Regions from separate parts of the Clostridium thermarum genome, predicted to be linked through region 2. Evidence: riboswitches for the same ligand, from Rfam matches in the RefSeq annotation. Region 2 holds a riboswitch; the other holds the start of a gene.
The links. A riboswitch is a leader RNA that binds a small molecule or an ion and turns the genes downstream of it on or off. The one in region 2 is predicted to bind lysine.
Positions count from the first base shown of each region.

Region 1: linked by a shared signal. The riboswitch ahead of lysA (diaminopimelate decarboxylase) and the one ahead of FHY60_RS10100 (transporter substrate-binding domain-containing protein) in region 2 are both predicted to bind lysine.

Region 1 is NZ_CP040924.1:2,484,183-2,492,821, forward strand. It holds gene FHY60_RS11160 (glycoside hydrolase family 94 protein) at 1-1,087, opposite strand, end outside; gene lysA (diaminopimelate decarboxylase) at 1,197-2,492, opposite strand; lysine riboswitch at 2,889-3,062, opposite strand; gene FHY60_RS11170 (M18 family aminopeptidase) at 3,141-4,439, opposite strand; gene FHY60_RS11175 (cation diffusion facilitator family transporter) at 4,578-5,762, shown strand; gene FHY60_RS11180 (type I phosphomannose isomerase catalytic subunit) at 5,994-6,974, opposite strand; gene mgrA (L-glyceraldehyde 3-phosphate reductase) at 6,999-7,991, opposite strand; gene FHY60_RS11190 (hypothetical protein) at 8,205-8,639, shown strand, end outside.
Region 2 is NZ_CP040924.1:2,220,690-2,229,328, reverse strand. It holds gene trpA (tryptophan synthase subunit alpha) at 1-445, shown strand, start outside; gene FHY60_RS10115 (spore coat protein) at 613-1,110, opposite strand; gene FHY60_RS10110 (ABC transporter ATP-binding protein/permease) at 1,260-3,587, opposite strand; gene FHY60_RS10105 (MATE family efflux transporter) at 3,725-5,128, opposite strand; lysine riboswitch at 5,446-5,630, shown strand; gene FHY60_RS10100 (transporter substrate-binding domain-containing protein) at 5,787-6,608, shown strand; gene FHY60_RS10095 (amino acid ABC transporter permease) at 6,675-7,457, shown strand; gene FHY60_RS10090 (amino acid ABC transporter ATP-binding protein) at 7,475-8,209, shown strand; gene FHY60_RS10085 (hypothetical protein) at 8,323-8,639, opposite strand, start outside.

The DNA.
Region 1 (8,639 bases), 260 kb from region 2:
GGGCTTCTCCAATCCTAGCTTTTCTGGCCAATACCTCCAAACTGTGTCTATAATTATCTCTGGACTCAAAATCCATCTTTGAATAAATCTGTGCCGGGTCATCCTTTAGGATTTGCTCCACATAACTTAACTTTTCAAAGGAGTGCTTCCAATCTAATGCCCCCAAAACCCTTATAGAATTTATACTATTTCCAAGAGAAATCTGGTAATTGGCCTGTTTTCTATGTTCTCTGCTGACAGTCTTTTCTATATTGGATTGGTTAGCTTCCAAATTCTCATTCAACCATGTGTAAACTTCGTCACTGTCAACTCCATTATCTCTGATTACTTTTATAATCCTTTCCACGAAATGAGAGGAAAAATTGAACTTTGTATTCTTCAATATCTCAATTTCCTGCTTTAGTTTCTTATCGGCATAGGCATTAATTACTCTGTCTGCAACAATCTCCCCCTGCCTTTTTTCCTTTAAGGCATAAACTATCTTTTCTACGATATGGCTTATGTTTTGAATCAATGCGATTCTAAGCATAATGGGCAGCGCCCATAGTTCACCGCTGGTTAAAATGGTATTCTTCTGATAAGCATTTATAAATCTCTCTATTCTTACTTCATCTACCAAACCGTCCGTATGTGATATTATTTCTACAGCAATCTGATAAACTCTCGGATATCCCTTCATTATTCCTTTACTAATAACCGGAAGGTTTTTATAGTAGCTTTCAGGCATATTTGACTTTATATCTTTATATTCTTTTTGAATCAAATACAGATTGTCTAACAGCCACTCCGCTGCCGGAACCATCTCTCTCTTGCTATCAGCTTCCTTATCAATATAGTCATAACCCTTCAATATATTTTGAAAACTCTTGTCAAGGCTTTTTATAAGCCTTCTCTTTGAGTTCATTTTTTTTGTTTCAGAAAAGTGAGTTGAAATCTGTACTGCGTGTTTTTCCAGGTCTTCATTGTTTACATATATGTTGGGAACGTCCTCCATTATATTTTCATCAATATATTCATAGTCCTCTAAAGCAATATGGATTATCCAGAATAAGGCTGCAGTCAAAATTGATAAGTATATATATATCATCCCATATCTCCCTCCAAAACCAGTAACTTTTTATGTGCCTTAAATTATTATTACCTAAAAAACAGGAAAATATAAAAAAAAGTGGCCTTCGCCACTTCTTTCATAGATGTTACATTATTTCATTTTTTATAACGTCCTCGTAGGTCTCTCTCCTGCAAATAAGTCTTGTTGTACCCTTTGACGCCATCACAACTGCAGCCTTAGGTATTTTATTATAGTTACTTGCCATAGAATATCCATATGCTCCTGTGGAAAGCACTGCCAGTATATCTCCACTTTTAACTTCAGGTATAGTTATATCAGTCAATAGTATATCTCCAGATTCACAGCATTTCCCTGAGATGGTAACCTGCTCACTTTCTCCACCTTTGACTTTGTTGGCTATAACACATTCATATTGGGCTCTATATAGGGCTGGTCTTATATTGTCAGTCATTCCTCCATCCACAGCCACATACTTTCTTATTTCCGGAATTTCCTTTATAGCCCCTACAGTATATAGTGTAATACCGGCATTACCGACTATGGATCTGCCAGGTTCAATGGTCAGCATCGGCGGCACAATGGTGAGCTCCTTGCACTTTTCTTCATAAGTCTCAATTATTTTACTGCAATACTCTTCAATACTGTAAGGCTTATCCCCTTCTTTATAGTAGATACCAAAACCACCGCCTAAGTCCAGTTCAGAAAGCATATATCCTGTCTCATCATAGATATTCTGCATTAAAGTCAACATTATATTTGTAGCATCCTTATAGGGCTCTGTTTCAAAAATCTGAGACCCAATATGGCAGTGTATTCCCACCAGTTCTACATTTTCCTTTTCAATTGCACTTTTCACAGCCTTTAAAGTGTTATTATTCAGCAGGGTAAAGCCAAACTTGGAATCTACCTGCCCAGTCTTTATATAATCATGGGTATGTGCTTCTATGCCTGGTGTAAGACGAAGCAGAATGTTCTGATTTACCTTGTATTCACCTGCAACTGCACTGATAATTTCTATTTCTGAGAAATTATCCACTACAAACCTGCCTACTCCCAGCTTAACACCCATCTCAATTTCTTCCACAGTCTTATTATTTCCATGAAAATAAACCCTTTCCATGGGAAATCCACTTTTGTATGCCGTATATAGTTCTCCTCCGGATACCACATCCAAACATAGACCTTCCTCTTTTATTATGTTACACATTGTCAATGTAAGAAACGCCTTTCCTGCATATGCAACTCTATTTTTATTTTCATTCACTTTGAAAGCTTTGATGTATCTCCTGCAGTTGTCTCTTAATAGCTCCTCGTCATAAACATACAGGGGTGTACCAAACTCCTTTACCATATCTGTACACTTTACACCACCTACTGTGAGTTCATTATCTATTATATTCATACTACCAAACAACCTCATTTTTTATCCCTCCATCCTCAATTTTTAAGCTCAAAGGGCACTTTCAACTACTTCTATGGCTCTTAATTTATTTTCCCTCTTAAGGGCACAGATTTTATGTATTTCATAAAAGTTATCATTATTGTTTATACTAAATATTTCAGACATTCTATCGGCCCCCTAGAGGTATTCTTCATTCCTAATTACACTACAGATGACCTAGTAATAATTTCATCTATTACTATTTTATCCATAAAAGTAAAGGATGTGAGCATTTCTATAAATTCACCAAAATAATATTTTAGTATTGTAAAGTTTATCCGTGGATCTGACTCATAAAAATAATATTTAGATAATAAAAATACAGCAAAGGAACACCTTTGCTGTATAGATATAGGGATCTAAATACAACTTTGTGCACCTTGTAGCTCTCCACCTCATCATAATCGGTGACAACCTTGCATATCTTCTATGCAAAGCCAGAAAACGCCTCTGCCAAAACATTTTCTTCGGCTGGAATTCCTTTCTTCATGCGTCAATGCCTGCCGGCTCTTCATGAATACTATTAATTCCAGCACCTCTAACATAGGTATCTCTTTATTAAATTAGCTTAATATTAGCATAAATATACACAATATGCAACACTATTTTATAGTTAATGAGTAATGACTAATTGCTGAAGAATTCTATGAAGGACTTAATTACATAGCCATGATCGTCCACACCACCAAGTTCTCTTACAGAGTGCATTGCAAGTATTGGTGTTCCTATGTCTACAGATCTTATGGGCAAGTGAGTTGAAGATATCGGCCCTATGGTTGATCCGCCTCTTTCATCTGATCGGTTTACAAATCTTTGTACTGGCACCCCTGCCCTCTTGCATATCATTTCATAAACTCCTGCAGTTACGCTGTCTGAAGTGTACTTTTGGGCTGCACTTACCTTAATCACCGGTCCGCCATTAATTACAGCCCTATTTATTGGATCGTATTTTTCAGTGGAATTAGGATGTATAGCATGAGCCAAATCAGCTGAAATCATAAAGGATTGAGCATAAGCCCTAAATAATTCCTCTCTTCCTTTTCCTAAGGATAATAAAATTCTCTCCAATATGTGCGGAAGAACTTCTGAATCTGCCCCCTGCCTTGTAGAGCTTCCCACTTCCTCATTGTCAAAGCATGCTAACAGATTTACTCCGCCTTGGTTATTCGTATTTATTAGCGCTTCCAAGCCTGCATGAACCATAGCCAAATTATCCAGTCTTCCGGATGAGATAAAATCCTCTTCAGAGCCAACAATGGAGCCTTTCCCGTATTCATACAAATATAGGTCAAAGTCTAAAATCTCTTCTTTTTCAACCTTAAGTTCCTTGGAAAGCAGTTTAATTAAATACTCATTCTTCTCTGCTGTGTCTTTGATAACTGCCAGTAAGGGAAGGGTATGCTTTTGCGGATTTACCGGAACTCCTTCATTTGCTTGTCTATTAAAATGTATGGCCAGGTTTGGTATTACCATAATTGGCCTTTTTATATTAACAAAAAGTGTCTTAGGGAGTAAACCATTTGTTCTGACAGCAACTCTTCCTGCCACAGAAAGAGGTCTATCCAACCAGGTATTCATTATAGGTCCCCCATATACCTCTGTATTCAGTGATATGTACTTGCCTTCTGCACAGATTTCCGGGTTAGGCTTTATTTTGAACCCCGGTGAATCCGTATGGGCTCCAATTATTTTAAAACCATGTTCCTCTATGTTTCCAAGTCCTACATTAAAAGCAAAAATGGCAGAATCATTTATTTTAGTATAATACTTTCCTCCGGCCACAATATTCCATTTATCCTCAGCCTTAAGCTCTTCATATCCCTTATTCTTTAAAATTCCCTCTGTAGTTAAAACCGCATGATAGGCGGTAGGACTTTCATTTATAAAAGCTAAAAGCTCCTCTGCATATTTTCTATTGTCTTTCATCTCGCACCTCCAAAATAATCTAGGCTTTTTAATATGTAATATTATGCTTTTTATGATATACTATTATTATGCTTATAGGCAATACCTATGATTTTGTATTTTGTACTTTATACTTTTGCTCAAAATGGGGTGTTATTTATGTTATGGAAATTATTAATAAAGATTTTTATAAAAGATAGTGATAATTTAAAAAGCGGAAAGGTTCGCTCTGCCTATGGTCTGCTGGCCGGTGTTGTTGGTATTATTGTAAACCTGCTGCTCTTTGTCATGAAGCTTCTGGTGGGCCTTTTTACCCAAAGTATAGCTGTAACAGCTGATGCCTTCAATAATTTTACCGACAGTGCCTCATCCTTGGTGACCATCATTGGCTTTAAGTTATCTAATGTGCCTGCAGATGAAGAGCATCCCTTTGGCCATGGAAGATATGAATACATCTCTGCCTTGATAGTAGCCTTCATGGTAATGTTCGTTGGGCTGCAGTTTGTTAAATCCTCCTTTGATAGGATCCTTAATCCATCACCGGTTGAGTTTGAAACCATACCCTTTGTATTGATGCTGATATCTATATTGACAAAGATTTGGATTTCTCGCTTTAATAGTCTCATTGGTAAAAGGATTGACTCTTCCGCTTTAAAAGCTTCTTCCTTTGATGCTTTAGGTGACGTAATTACCTCCAGTGTTGTGGCTTTTTCACTGTTGATGTCATTGTGGACATCTTTTCCTCTTGATGGTTATATTGGTATTGCAGTAGCACTGCTTATCCTCTACAATGGCTTTAAACTGGTAAAGGAAACACTAAATCCGCTGCTGGGAGAAGCCCCTGATGCAGAACTGGTAAAGGCCATTAGGGAGGCTGTCATGTCCTATGAATATATCAGCGGGGTGCATGATCTTATAATACACAACTATGGCCCAGGTAGGTGTATTGCTTCTATCCACGCTGAAGTCCCGGCTAATATAAATATAGTAAAAATTCATAACGTAATTGATGATGCAGAAAGAGAAATTTCAGAAAGACTGAATATAATTTTACTAATCCATATGGATCCCATCAATGTCGATGATGAGGAAATTCACGAGACAAGAAGACAGATTGAAGAGATCTTATTACAATTTCAACAAGTCAAGTCCATGCATGACTTTAGAATTGTAGGTGAAGGAGAGCATAAGAACATTATCTTTGATATTGTTATAGGAACCTCCGGAAAGATATCCTCAGACCATGTAAGTAAACTTAAAGAAGCCATAAATAATAAGGTTAGAAAGCTCCATCCACAATATAATTGCATTATCACCGTAGACAAAGACTTCTCTGATTGGTAGTTTTGTAATTAGTAACGAGTAATGAGTTTCTTACTATATGATGCTCTGTTTTAGAAAAGTGTTGCTAATTAAAACTTATTCATCTACTGTTTCTTAAAAAATTTGGCATGCTATGGCATGCCTATAAAAATTATAAAATTAAAGATTTTTCGTAGTAAAGCGGAGAAAAACCCTCCTTAATTACTCATTGCTCATTACTCATTGTTAAAGAAAGTGCTATGCACTTTCTTTCTAGCCTTTAATCACTTCAAGTATTTCCTTTTCTACTTTGCTTACATCAGGAACGTAGCTCTTTAGGACAACCATCTTGCCTTTAAAGATATACTTTCCTAAGGCTGCAGGTATGAGAACACTTTCACCTCTGGTGATGGTTTCACTCCCATTGTTATATTCTATTACTCCGCTGCCCTCAACGCAGGTGAAGATAAAGAATCTCTCAGGGTCGCTGTATTCTGTGAGTTCTTTCTCCACATCGTACTTCTCCAAAGAAAATTCTTTTGCCAGACATAGATAGGTTTTAGTATAGCCATCCTTCTCTATCTTTAATCCTTCACTCTTTTTACCCTTAAGGTTTAAATTAACTACTTCCATGGCTTTGTCTATATGTACTTCTCTGCCTCTGTTATAGTCATAAACCCTGTAGGTAGTATTAGAGTTCTGCTGTATTTCTGCTATTATGGCACCTTCGCAAATTGCATGCATCAAACCGCTCCTGATGAAGTAGGTCTCGCCCTTCTTTATTTTAACCTTATTCATATACTGCTCCAGTGTTCCTTCTTCTATAGCCTTTCTGAATTGTTCCTTTGTACAGCCTTCCTTAACTCCAACTATGAGCTCAGCACCTTCTTTTGCATCCACTACATACCATGCCTCTGTCTTTCCAGGCCCATTTTCAACCCTGAAACCATATTCATCATCAGGGTGAACCTGTATGGACAATTTATCATTGGAATTAATCAGCTTTAATAATAATGGAAATCTGTCTTTACTAATTTTGGTTCCAACTAATTGATCACCTTTAGCTACAATGAGCTTATCTAGGGACATACCTTTTAATTCGCCGTTGGCTACTTTACTTGTACCATCCTCATGGCAGGCGACGTCCCAGCTTTCTCCAATATCACCTTCAGGTAAATCCACCTTTAAGGTTTCAAGCTCTCTTCCTCCCCAGATCTTTTCAAAATAGATGCTTTCAAACTTTAATGGATACATTTATAGCCCCTCACTCTACTAAAACTATTTATTTAATATCTCATCGATTCTTGTCAGCTCATCCTCTGTAAATTCAAGCTTTTCAACTATTCTAACATTCTCTAATATCTGAGAGGACTTACTTGCGCCAATAAGCACAGAAGTTACTTTATTTTTTCTAAGCACCCAAGCTAGAGCCATTTGAGCAAGAGTCTGGCCCCTTTCCTCTGCAACTTTGTTTAAGGCCCTAACCTTTGTCAATAAATCCTCTGTGATTGCTTCCTTTGTCAGGAATACAGAAGCCCCAGCAGCTCTTGAGTCCTCTGGAATTCCATTAATATACTTGGTGGTAAGCTTTCCCTGTGCCAGTGGACTAAAGGCTATGCAACCCATCCCCTCTTCTTCCAGAATTTCTTGCAACCCGTCTTCAATCCATCTGTTAAGCATAGAGTAGTTTGGTTGATGAATAAGTAATGGAGTACCTAACTCTCTCATTATCTGTGCTGCTTTTTTCGTATCTTCTGCATTGTAATTTGATATGCCAACATACAAGGCCTTTCCCTGTTTAACAATATCATGAAGAGCAGTCATGGTTTCCTCTAATGGAGTGTTAGGATCCGGACGGTGATGATAGAATATATCAACATAATCCAATTGAAGTCTTTTTAAGCTTTGATCCAGACTAGAAATTAAATATTTTCTTGATCCCCAGTCGCCATATGGTCCCGGCCACATGCCATAACCGGCCTTAGTGGATATAATTAACTCGTCTCTGTAATTTCTAAAATCTTCTTTTAGAATTCTTCCAAAGTTTTCTTCTGCTGATCCTGGTGGTGGTCCATAATTATTAGCTAAATCAAAGTGAGTTATACCACAATCAAAGGCAGTCTTCGACATATCTCTCATATTCTCAAAAGTGTTAATACCTCCAAAATTATGCCATAATCCTAAGGAGACAGCCGGCAGAAGTAATCCACTTTTTCCGCATCGATTATACTTCATAGATTCGTATCTGTTTGCTGCTGGTGTATATCTCATTACAAGTCCTCCTTTAATGTTATTTTAAATTTATTTTATTTATAATATCTAGTATATATTATATTGTTTATTTTAACAATAAATAAAGCGCTTTGTACAATTTCTATTGAAAAACTTTTGGTTTATAGTAAAATATATATTGTGAAATATATTTAATGCATTTTTTAATCTTATTAAATTTCATATCAACCTTAACTGCAAGGGGGTATAATTATGCCGAAATGTTATCCCGAAACTAAACTCATAGCTTTCCTAATTTTAGACAAGCACTCTTTGGATACTCTCAATAACATTGCTAATGGAATTGAAAAAAATATTAATTACGATGTCAGTATTCTTTGGAATTTACAAGCACAATTAATTCCATATCATCCCCATCACAGTATTAAGAGCTTTATGACACCAATTCAGTGTGCTAAAGACGAAATAGAAATATGTAATATAAATTATAACAGTACATATGTTATATTGTATTGTTCAAAGTATTTAGAAGAAATTATCAAATATTTTCTTTCAATGCTTCATCCTGTTATGAAGTTTAAATTTAGGTTGCTTTCCTTTGGAAATTTAATAAAAAAACTTGAAAATTATGATTTCCTTCCAAAAGCTATTGTAGAAGCTTTAAGCCAAATCTACATCCTAAACTCA
Region 2 (8,639 bases):
TAGAGATGGAGGCTTGGATGGCATTATTATTCCGGACCTTCCCCTTGAAGAAAAACAAGAGATATATGATCTTACAGAAGGCTATGGAATTTCTTTAATACCACTGGTTGCACCAACTTCAAAGGAAAGAATAAAGGAGATTGTTGCTGGAGGAAGCGGTTTTGTTTACTGTGTGTCCTCACCCGGGGTTACCGGAATCCGTCAAAATATTGATACAGATGTTCAATCATACATGAATCTGGTTAGTAAATACACAAAACTACCTAAGGCTTTAGGCTTTGGAATATCTAATGCTGACATGGTTAATGAATATAAAAATTACTGTGATGGAATAATAGTCGGCAGCGCCATAGTTAAAAAAATAGCTGAGTGCAGCCAGGTTTGTGAAGCAGTGGAAGCGGCAGCAGTATTTGTAAAAGAGCTGAAAAGCGCTTTTAAATCCTGACAGGATATATAGATTATAGAGATAAATAACAAGTAAACGTGGGGAAACATACTGACAGTAAAAAAGCTCTGTCTCTAATAGCTTTGCGTCGCAATGCAAAGTTTAGGGACAAAGCTCTTTTAATTAGCTAGAATGTCATAGCAGCCGGTACAGGTCATTACAACTAACTATTGAAGGGTATACATACCCTTACTTTCCATATACTTAAAAATTGCTTCTCCATGCTTTTGTTCTTCTTTTTGTATATGATTTAGTACATCCCTAACATTTGGATCTCTAAACTCAAATATGGCAGTGTTGTATGTACTTGAAACATACTTTTCTGTCATCAGCATATCAGTACAAAGTTCCTTATCCTTTTGGTTATAATTAGAAGAAGCGCCTTGCATCTGAGCACTGTTTGCTTGCATTTGCTGAGGTTGTTGCTGTTGCTGCTGTTGATTTCCACCTTGCTGATTGTTGAGTGCAGGAACCTGCCCGTTCAGTAATTGATTTAAAGTATTTAAGTGTTCTTGTTCGATGTTAGCATGATTATTAAATATGTCTTTCAATTGTGGGTCTGATGCCTGGCCTGCATATTCCCTGTACTTCTTGATGCAAAGCTCTTCATGGCTCTTTTCATCCTCAAGCAGATATCTTTCCTTTGTAGATAATGTAATATTCATTATAAACACCTCCACCAATATTATCTTCAAAAATAATATTTCTATTCCCTCCACTTTCCAATTTTCTGTCCATTAATTCAAGCTGGATAGGACAGCATTTCCTAAATTGTCGATTGTCAAATGTCCATTGTCCATTGTCAATAGCAATTCTATTCCGCTCTTAGAGCTTCAACAGGGTCTTTTCCAGCTGCCATTTTTGCCGGTATTGTACCGCCCAGTATAGTCAGGAGAAGGCTTAAAAGGATCAAGCCTAGGGCGTGAAGTGGATTTAGTTGGGCCACATTAGTTAAATCGGTTTTGATCTCTATGAAATTATTGATTGGGAAGATTAGGAGCCAGGCAATAAATATGCCAAGTATACCTGAGCACAGGCCTATTATGAAGGTCTCGGCATTAAATACCCGGGTAATGTCTTTTTTACGGGCTCCTAAGGCTCTTAGGACACCAATTTCCCTGGTTCTTTCCAAAACTGAAATGTAAGTTATGATGCCCACCATGATCAGGGATACGATTAGTGAAATTGCAGCAAAGGCGATGAGCACTAAGGTAATGGCATTCATAATACTACCGGACATCTCTGTAACTGTACCGGCCAAATCGGTATATATCACTTGATCTTCCTCAGCCTTACCAACATTATATTTGTCCAAATGAGCTAAGATCTGGTCTTTTGCATCGAAATCTAAGGGGAAAATAGAAATCATATAGGGGGTCTTATAAGCTCCTAAATTGGACAGGAGCATGGTTTTAGAGGAAAGGTCTTCCGGACTGGTAATGTCGAAGGGTTCCCCAGTTAAGACATTATAGTCGCTGACCAATTGCATCAATACAATTTCTGAATTTTCAGCATCCTTTTGAATCATTTCAACTAACTCATCAGAATATGCAAAACCCGGAGGAAAAATTGAAACCTTAACTTCCCTCTTGGGTCTTAGAATGCCTGCAACCTTAAGCTTTATGGTGCTTTCTTTATTATATAGGTCAATTAGGTTGCTTGGGTCTCCATTAATGGTAAAGAGAGCTCCTTCCTCTTTATAATAGTCATTATTCAAAACAACCCTTAGTTCGTATCCAAGTATATCCCGAAAGGCTATACTTTCTGATTTATAGTCTAGGCCAAAGGCTTGAAGGACATTTCTTTCCACCCCATTCTTTTTATCTACTATAAGAACAAGGTCATTGACTTCCTTAGGGTAAGTACCGGCCAGCACGTCGTAGTTTCTTTCCAAAAAGCTGGGGCCTTTAGGGGCTAAGGTTTTTGGAAAAGATCTGAAGTTCATGGGATTTGTTTTAACTAAGTTAGCAGTATCACCTTGCCTTTTTAAGAGATTGATATTTAACATCCTGGTATAGGATATCCCTGCTATCAATTTTGGGTCAATGGCTTCTATATGCTCAATATATTCATCTGTGAATATATTGGTATGGGTAATCTTTTCGCTCATAGGTTCCTTTGGATATATCACATTAACATTTGGATAATCATCTTCGTCTTTTGAAAGGCCAAGCATATCATTCCTCTGCTGCTTTAATACCTCAGGATCTATCTCCGCCGTGGTCTGTGTAATCATTATAGGGAAGGTAGACAAAGTGCCTGCTTCAAAGTTTTTAATTTGCTTATCAAAGCCGTTAGACAGTGACAAAATCAGTGCAATACCAATAATCCCAATGCTTGAAGCAAAGGCAGTGAGAAAGGTTCTGCCTTTTTTGGTCTTTATATTGGTAGCAGATAGCTTTAAGGCAGTGAAAAAACTCATCTTTGTTTTTTTTAGGCTGTACTCTGCATTGATCTCTTTTTCTTCTAGGGGATTAGAATCAGCTATTACTTCTCCATCTCTAAACTCCACAATTCTACTGGCATAGGTATGGGCCAATTCAGAATTATGAGTGACCATGATGACAAGTTTGTCCTTTGATATCTCCATAATTAAGTCCATTATCTGCCTGCTTGTCACAGAGTCTAGGGCACCTGTAGGTTCATCAGCAAGGATTATATCAGGATCGTTGGCCAAGGCCCTGGCTATGGCAACCCTCTGCATTTGACCACCGGATAGCTGATTTGGCTTCTTATGTATATGTTCCTTCAGCCCCACTCTTTCAAGCACTGTCAAGGCCTTGTTTCTTTTAGCCCTGGCAGTAATGCCACTCAAGGTCATGCCCATTTCAACATTATCTATGATGCTTAGGTGGGGAATCAGATTATAGCTTTGAAAAATAAAGCCTACACTGTTGTTTCTGTATGCGTCCCAGTCTAAATCAGAAAATTCCTTTGTGGATTTACCGTTGATAATCAAATCACCGCTGTCATATCTATCAAGTCCGCCAATGATATTTAAAAAAGTGGTTTTTCCTGAACCACTGGCACCAAGAATAGCTACAAACTCATTTTCTCTGAAACTCAAATTGATTCCAGTTAAGGCTACTTGGGTAAAAGCACCGGTAGTGTAGCTCTTCTCTATATTCCTTAAAGATAACATTCTGTAATCTCCTTCTTTAATCAGAATTATAGCATGATTCATCACGTAGTCAGCACTGCATGTAGTATAAAATTCCCTCTTATAAGTGTCAAGGGGGAAGAAAAAAAGAAAGTGGCGAGCACTTTCTTTTTATATTGCTAAACTACTGATGCGGGTTTAGTGGTGTTGCTTTTATTTTCCTTAAGAGAAATGGCTGAAACCCATTTTGTTCTTAAAATTATTATGGTTGATATTATGGCTGCTGCGTAATTTGAAAAAAGATTGCCCCAGAATACGGAATAGAAACCTAGCACACGCTCCGTTGCTAAAATAAATAGGTATCTTAGCAGCCAAATTCTAAGTAAACTTATAACCAGAGGCAGTCTTGTTCGGCCCAGGCCGATGAAGGCACCTTGCTGAACCATACATACACCAAAGCCAATAACCGAGTAAATATATATGTTCAGCGATCTGTTAGCTACAGTGAGAACCTCTTGCTCATTGGTAAACAGCGTTGTAAGACTGGAAGACAAGGGCAGCACTATGGCTATTAAAATTGCTGCAGTAGCTGCACTTACCAAGCAGGCCTGGAAACAGGTCTTTTTTGCTTTTGCACTTTGGCCGGCACCAATGTTCATACTTACCATTGTAGTTACTGCAGATCCAAAGGCTGAGGGAAGATTAAAGCAGACAGAAGTTATATTGTTTGCGATTCCCTGACCTGTAAGTACTATGGGGCCATATTTCTCAGTTTCGTTATTTATAAGGAAGAATCCCAGGTTTAGCATTAAGCTTGATAGCATAGAAGGAATTCCTATAGTAATCAATTTGAGCAATACTTTAGTATCAAATTTAAAGCCCTTTAGGGTTAACCTATCTTCTCCTTTCTTTATAAATAGCTCATAAAACATCCAAAGACAAATTAGGATATTTGATAGCAGAGAAGACATAACAGAACCAACTAAGCCAAGTGGGAAAACAATGATAAATACTACGTTGAATATGATTTTTAAAATAAGCATAATTACCATTCTAATAAAAGTAGCCTCAGGTTTTCCGCTGGCATTTTTTATGGCATTATATATGGATTCTAAAAATGAAAAAGGTAATACCAAGGAATTTAATGCAAGATACAAAAATACATCATGGGCGATTTGAGCGTCAACATTTGATGATACAGGGTAAGCCAGTAGATAAAGTATTGGAGCAGTTATGCAACCAATTAAAAATGCAAATACAACGATTTGCGTTGAAACATGCTTCACACCCTTATAATTTCCCCGGCCATTCATCTGGCCCATCAAGGCCATTCCTGCAACGCTGAGGCCCTGTGCAAGAGCAATCATCATATTGATAATCGGGCCGCTGTAGGTGATGGCACTGGCACCAATGGTTCCTATAAGGTTATTTATAAAAATACCATCCATAACCGGCATAATCGACTGAACCAATCCCATCATTAAGGTTGGAAAGGACAGTAGAAAAAGAGTAGAGGATATAGGACCATTAAGTATTAGATCACGTCTCTGCTCCGTATTCTGACGTAAAAAGTTAAAATTCATATTATTTAACACCAGCTTTCGTAACTTAAATGATAAAATATAAAAGATAAAAATAAGGTAAATTGTCCAAGTATAGTATAAACCTATAAATTTACCATTTCAAATCCATTAAAGCGGTGAAATATGAAAGTGTTTTAGTTAAATGAGAAAATATAGGGCCTCATCGGATGAGATTAGAGGAGAAAGCAAGTTTTATTAAATCAATGGGGCTAATACTTTATTGAAAGTTTGAAGTAAAAATCTTAAAATATATGGGTTGACAGATTGTTAATGATATTGTACACTATATTTAAAATTTAATAGGACCTCACTTTTACAGGTGGGGTAGAGGCGCGGTATTTAACAGTTCCTAGCGGAGTCTGAGAAAGCTATGAACCTAGGAAGAAGGAAATATCGCCGAAGCTTATAATACTTTCTCCGTATTATTTGCTGGGTCTGCAGTTAAGAGCTGCAGGACTGTCTCAATAAATTACCCGGTTTATTGAGTTGTGCTATCTCATTTGGGAATGGTAGGGGTACTAGGCAGCTGTGCGTTTTGCGGCCTGAGGACATCCTCAGGTCTTTTTTTGTATTTTAAAAGATGCCCCCAAATGGTAAGTTAGCTTTATATTTAAGGGATTTATAAAAATTATATTATTTTTCAAGGGGGAAATTAATTATGAGAAAAAAATTATCATTATTAATCGCAGCGTCATTATCAGCTATTATGCTGCTTTCTGGTTGTACAGCTAAAGGGGGCAGTTCTAAGGGAACCTTTAAGGTAGGTATGGAAGCTGGATATGCTCCTTTTAACTGGACTCAAATGAATGAGTCCAACGGTGGGGTAAAAATTCAAGGAAGTTCAGATTATGCCGGAGGATACGACGTTGAGATAGCTAAGAAAATAGCAGATAGCTTAGGTAAGGAACTTGTAATTGTAAAGACTGAATGGGAGGGACTGATTCCAGCTCTTACTTCAGGTAAAATAGATGCCATCATTGCAGGTATGTCACCGACAGAAAAGCGTAAAGAGGCTATTGACTTTTCAGATAACTATTATACTTCAGACTTGGTAATGGTAGTTAAGAAGGGCGGAAAGTATGATGGAGCTACTTCTATTCAGGATTTCAGCGGAGCAAAAATTACTGCACAATTGAATACCTTCCACTACACAGTTATAGATCAGATTAAGGGTGTGGATAAGCAAACAGCCATGGATAATTTTCCTGCAATGAGAGTTGCGTTAGAGTCCGGTAAGATTGATGGTTACGTATCAGAGCGTCCTGAAGGCGTTAGTGCAGAAGCAGCAAACAGTAACTTTAAAATGATAGAGTTTACAACTGGGTTTGAGACTTCACCTGAAGATACGGCTATAGCAGTAGGACTTAAAAAAGGCAGCGACTTAACAGAGAAAATCAATGAAGCCTTAGCAAACATATCAGAGGATGAACGTAAGCAGATTATGGATAATGCTATTAAGAATCAGCCAGCAAATGAGTAATTATTCTTTAAAACCGGGTGCATATAACGGCACTCGGTTTATAAATTGAAGGGGGAAAATACAAATATGTCCTTAGATTCCATTATAAAAATAGTCATGAAATATTGGCCAATGTTCCTGCGGGGAGCTGGCACAACACTATTAATATCTATTATTGGTACTGTTATAGGTTCTATAATTGGGTTGATAATAGGGATTATCCGTACAGTTCCAGTGCCGGAACGAGGTCCCAGAAGATATGCTTTTAACGTGATAAATGCAATTCTTTCAGTTTATGTAGAAGTATTCCGTGGTACACCTATGATTGTCCAGGCCATGGTGATCTACTATGGATCTATGCAGGCCTTTGATATAGATATGAATCCATTAGTTGCCGGAATCTTCATAGTATCTATCAATACCGGTGCCTATATGTCAGAAATTGTCCGGGGCGGTATAATATCCATCGATAAAGGCCAGTTTGAAGCAGCACAGGCCATTGGAATGAGTCATATTCAAACAATGGCTAATGTGGTATTGCCGCAGGTAATCAGAAATATATTACCGGCTACCGGTAATGAGTTTGTAATAAATATAAAGGATACTTCTGTGCTAAACGTAATTTCAGTAACTGAATTGTACTTCCAATCAAAGTCTGTTTCTGGAATTAACTTTGCCTACTTTGACACTTTCTTTGTTACTTCGGTGATTTATTTTGTTATGACCTTTACAGTTACAAGAATTCTTCGCTATGTTGAAAAGAAAATGGACGGGCCTGATAATTATATAATGTATGCTAATCAAATGCAGGTAGAGACCCCGGAACTTGCCCTTCAAAGAACAAAAGGCAAGCAAGACCTTAAGTACTAAGCAAAGGAGGAGAAAGCATGGAAAAAATAATTGATATTCAACATTTAAGTAAATCCTTTGGAAGTCATGAAGTTCTAAAAGATATTGATTTTTCAGTCAGCAAAGGAGAAGTAGTGTGTATTATCGGCTCCTCCGGTTCAGGCAAATCAACCCTTCTTCGCTGTATTAACCTATTGGAAAAGCCCAGTGGAGGTCAAATAATTTATAAGGGTGAAAATATATTAGATGATAAGCACGATATACGAGCCTACAGAACAAAGCTAGGCATGGTTTTTCAGCAGTTTAATTTGTTCAATAATCATGATGTACTAAACAACTGTATGGTTGGACAAATAAAAGTTTTAAGACGTACAAAAGAGGAAGCGGAAAAAGTGGCTATGAAGTATTTGAAAGTAGTTGGAATGGAGCAATACATTCATGCCAAGCCAAAGCAGCTATCCGGCGGTCAAAAACAGCGTGTGGCTATAGCACGAGCCCTGTCAATGGAACCGGATGTTATGCTTTTTGATGAACCAACCTCAGCCCTAGACCCGGAAATGGTGGGAGAGGTTTTAAAGGTTATGAAGGAACTTGCTGAGTCCGGACTGACAATGCTCATTGTCACCCATGAGATGGGATTTGCCAAAGAAGTTTCTGACCGCGTGGTATTTATGGACAAAGGTGTTATTGCAGAAGAAGGAACACCGGAGCAAATTTTCAATAATCCTACTCAGGAACGTACAAGAGAATTCCTCAAGCGTACCTTAAAATAATAGAATCAAGGGCCAAGCAGGCTGATAGTTAAAATCCCTCTGAAACTTTATTTGTTTCAGAGGGATTTTAACTTTCTTAGGATCAGTTTAAGTAAGGATTAAAATCCGTTGGGTTACTTCTTAAGTTCCTTTGTTCCGGTTACTTTGCTAGTATCATCCATCTTAAAAGTGGATTGAGCTTCTTCGGAGGCAAAGAATACATTTCCTTCCACGGTTGCATCTACTAATTGGAAGTTTTTAGCTGAAACATATAAGTCGCCTTTGAAGGTTCCGCTTTGAATTCTGGCATTAGGACTGTTTATTGTAAGCTTTGGTGCAGTCAAAGTAAACCTGTTAGTTACTTCTCTATTTTCATTTTGAGTGTATAATGCTATCTTTCGCTGAATAATATCATTACCAGCATCGTCCTTTTTACCGTTTTTAAATTCAC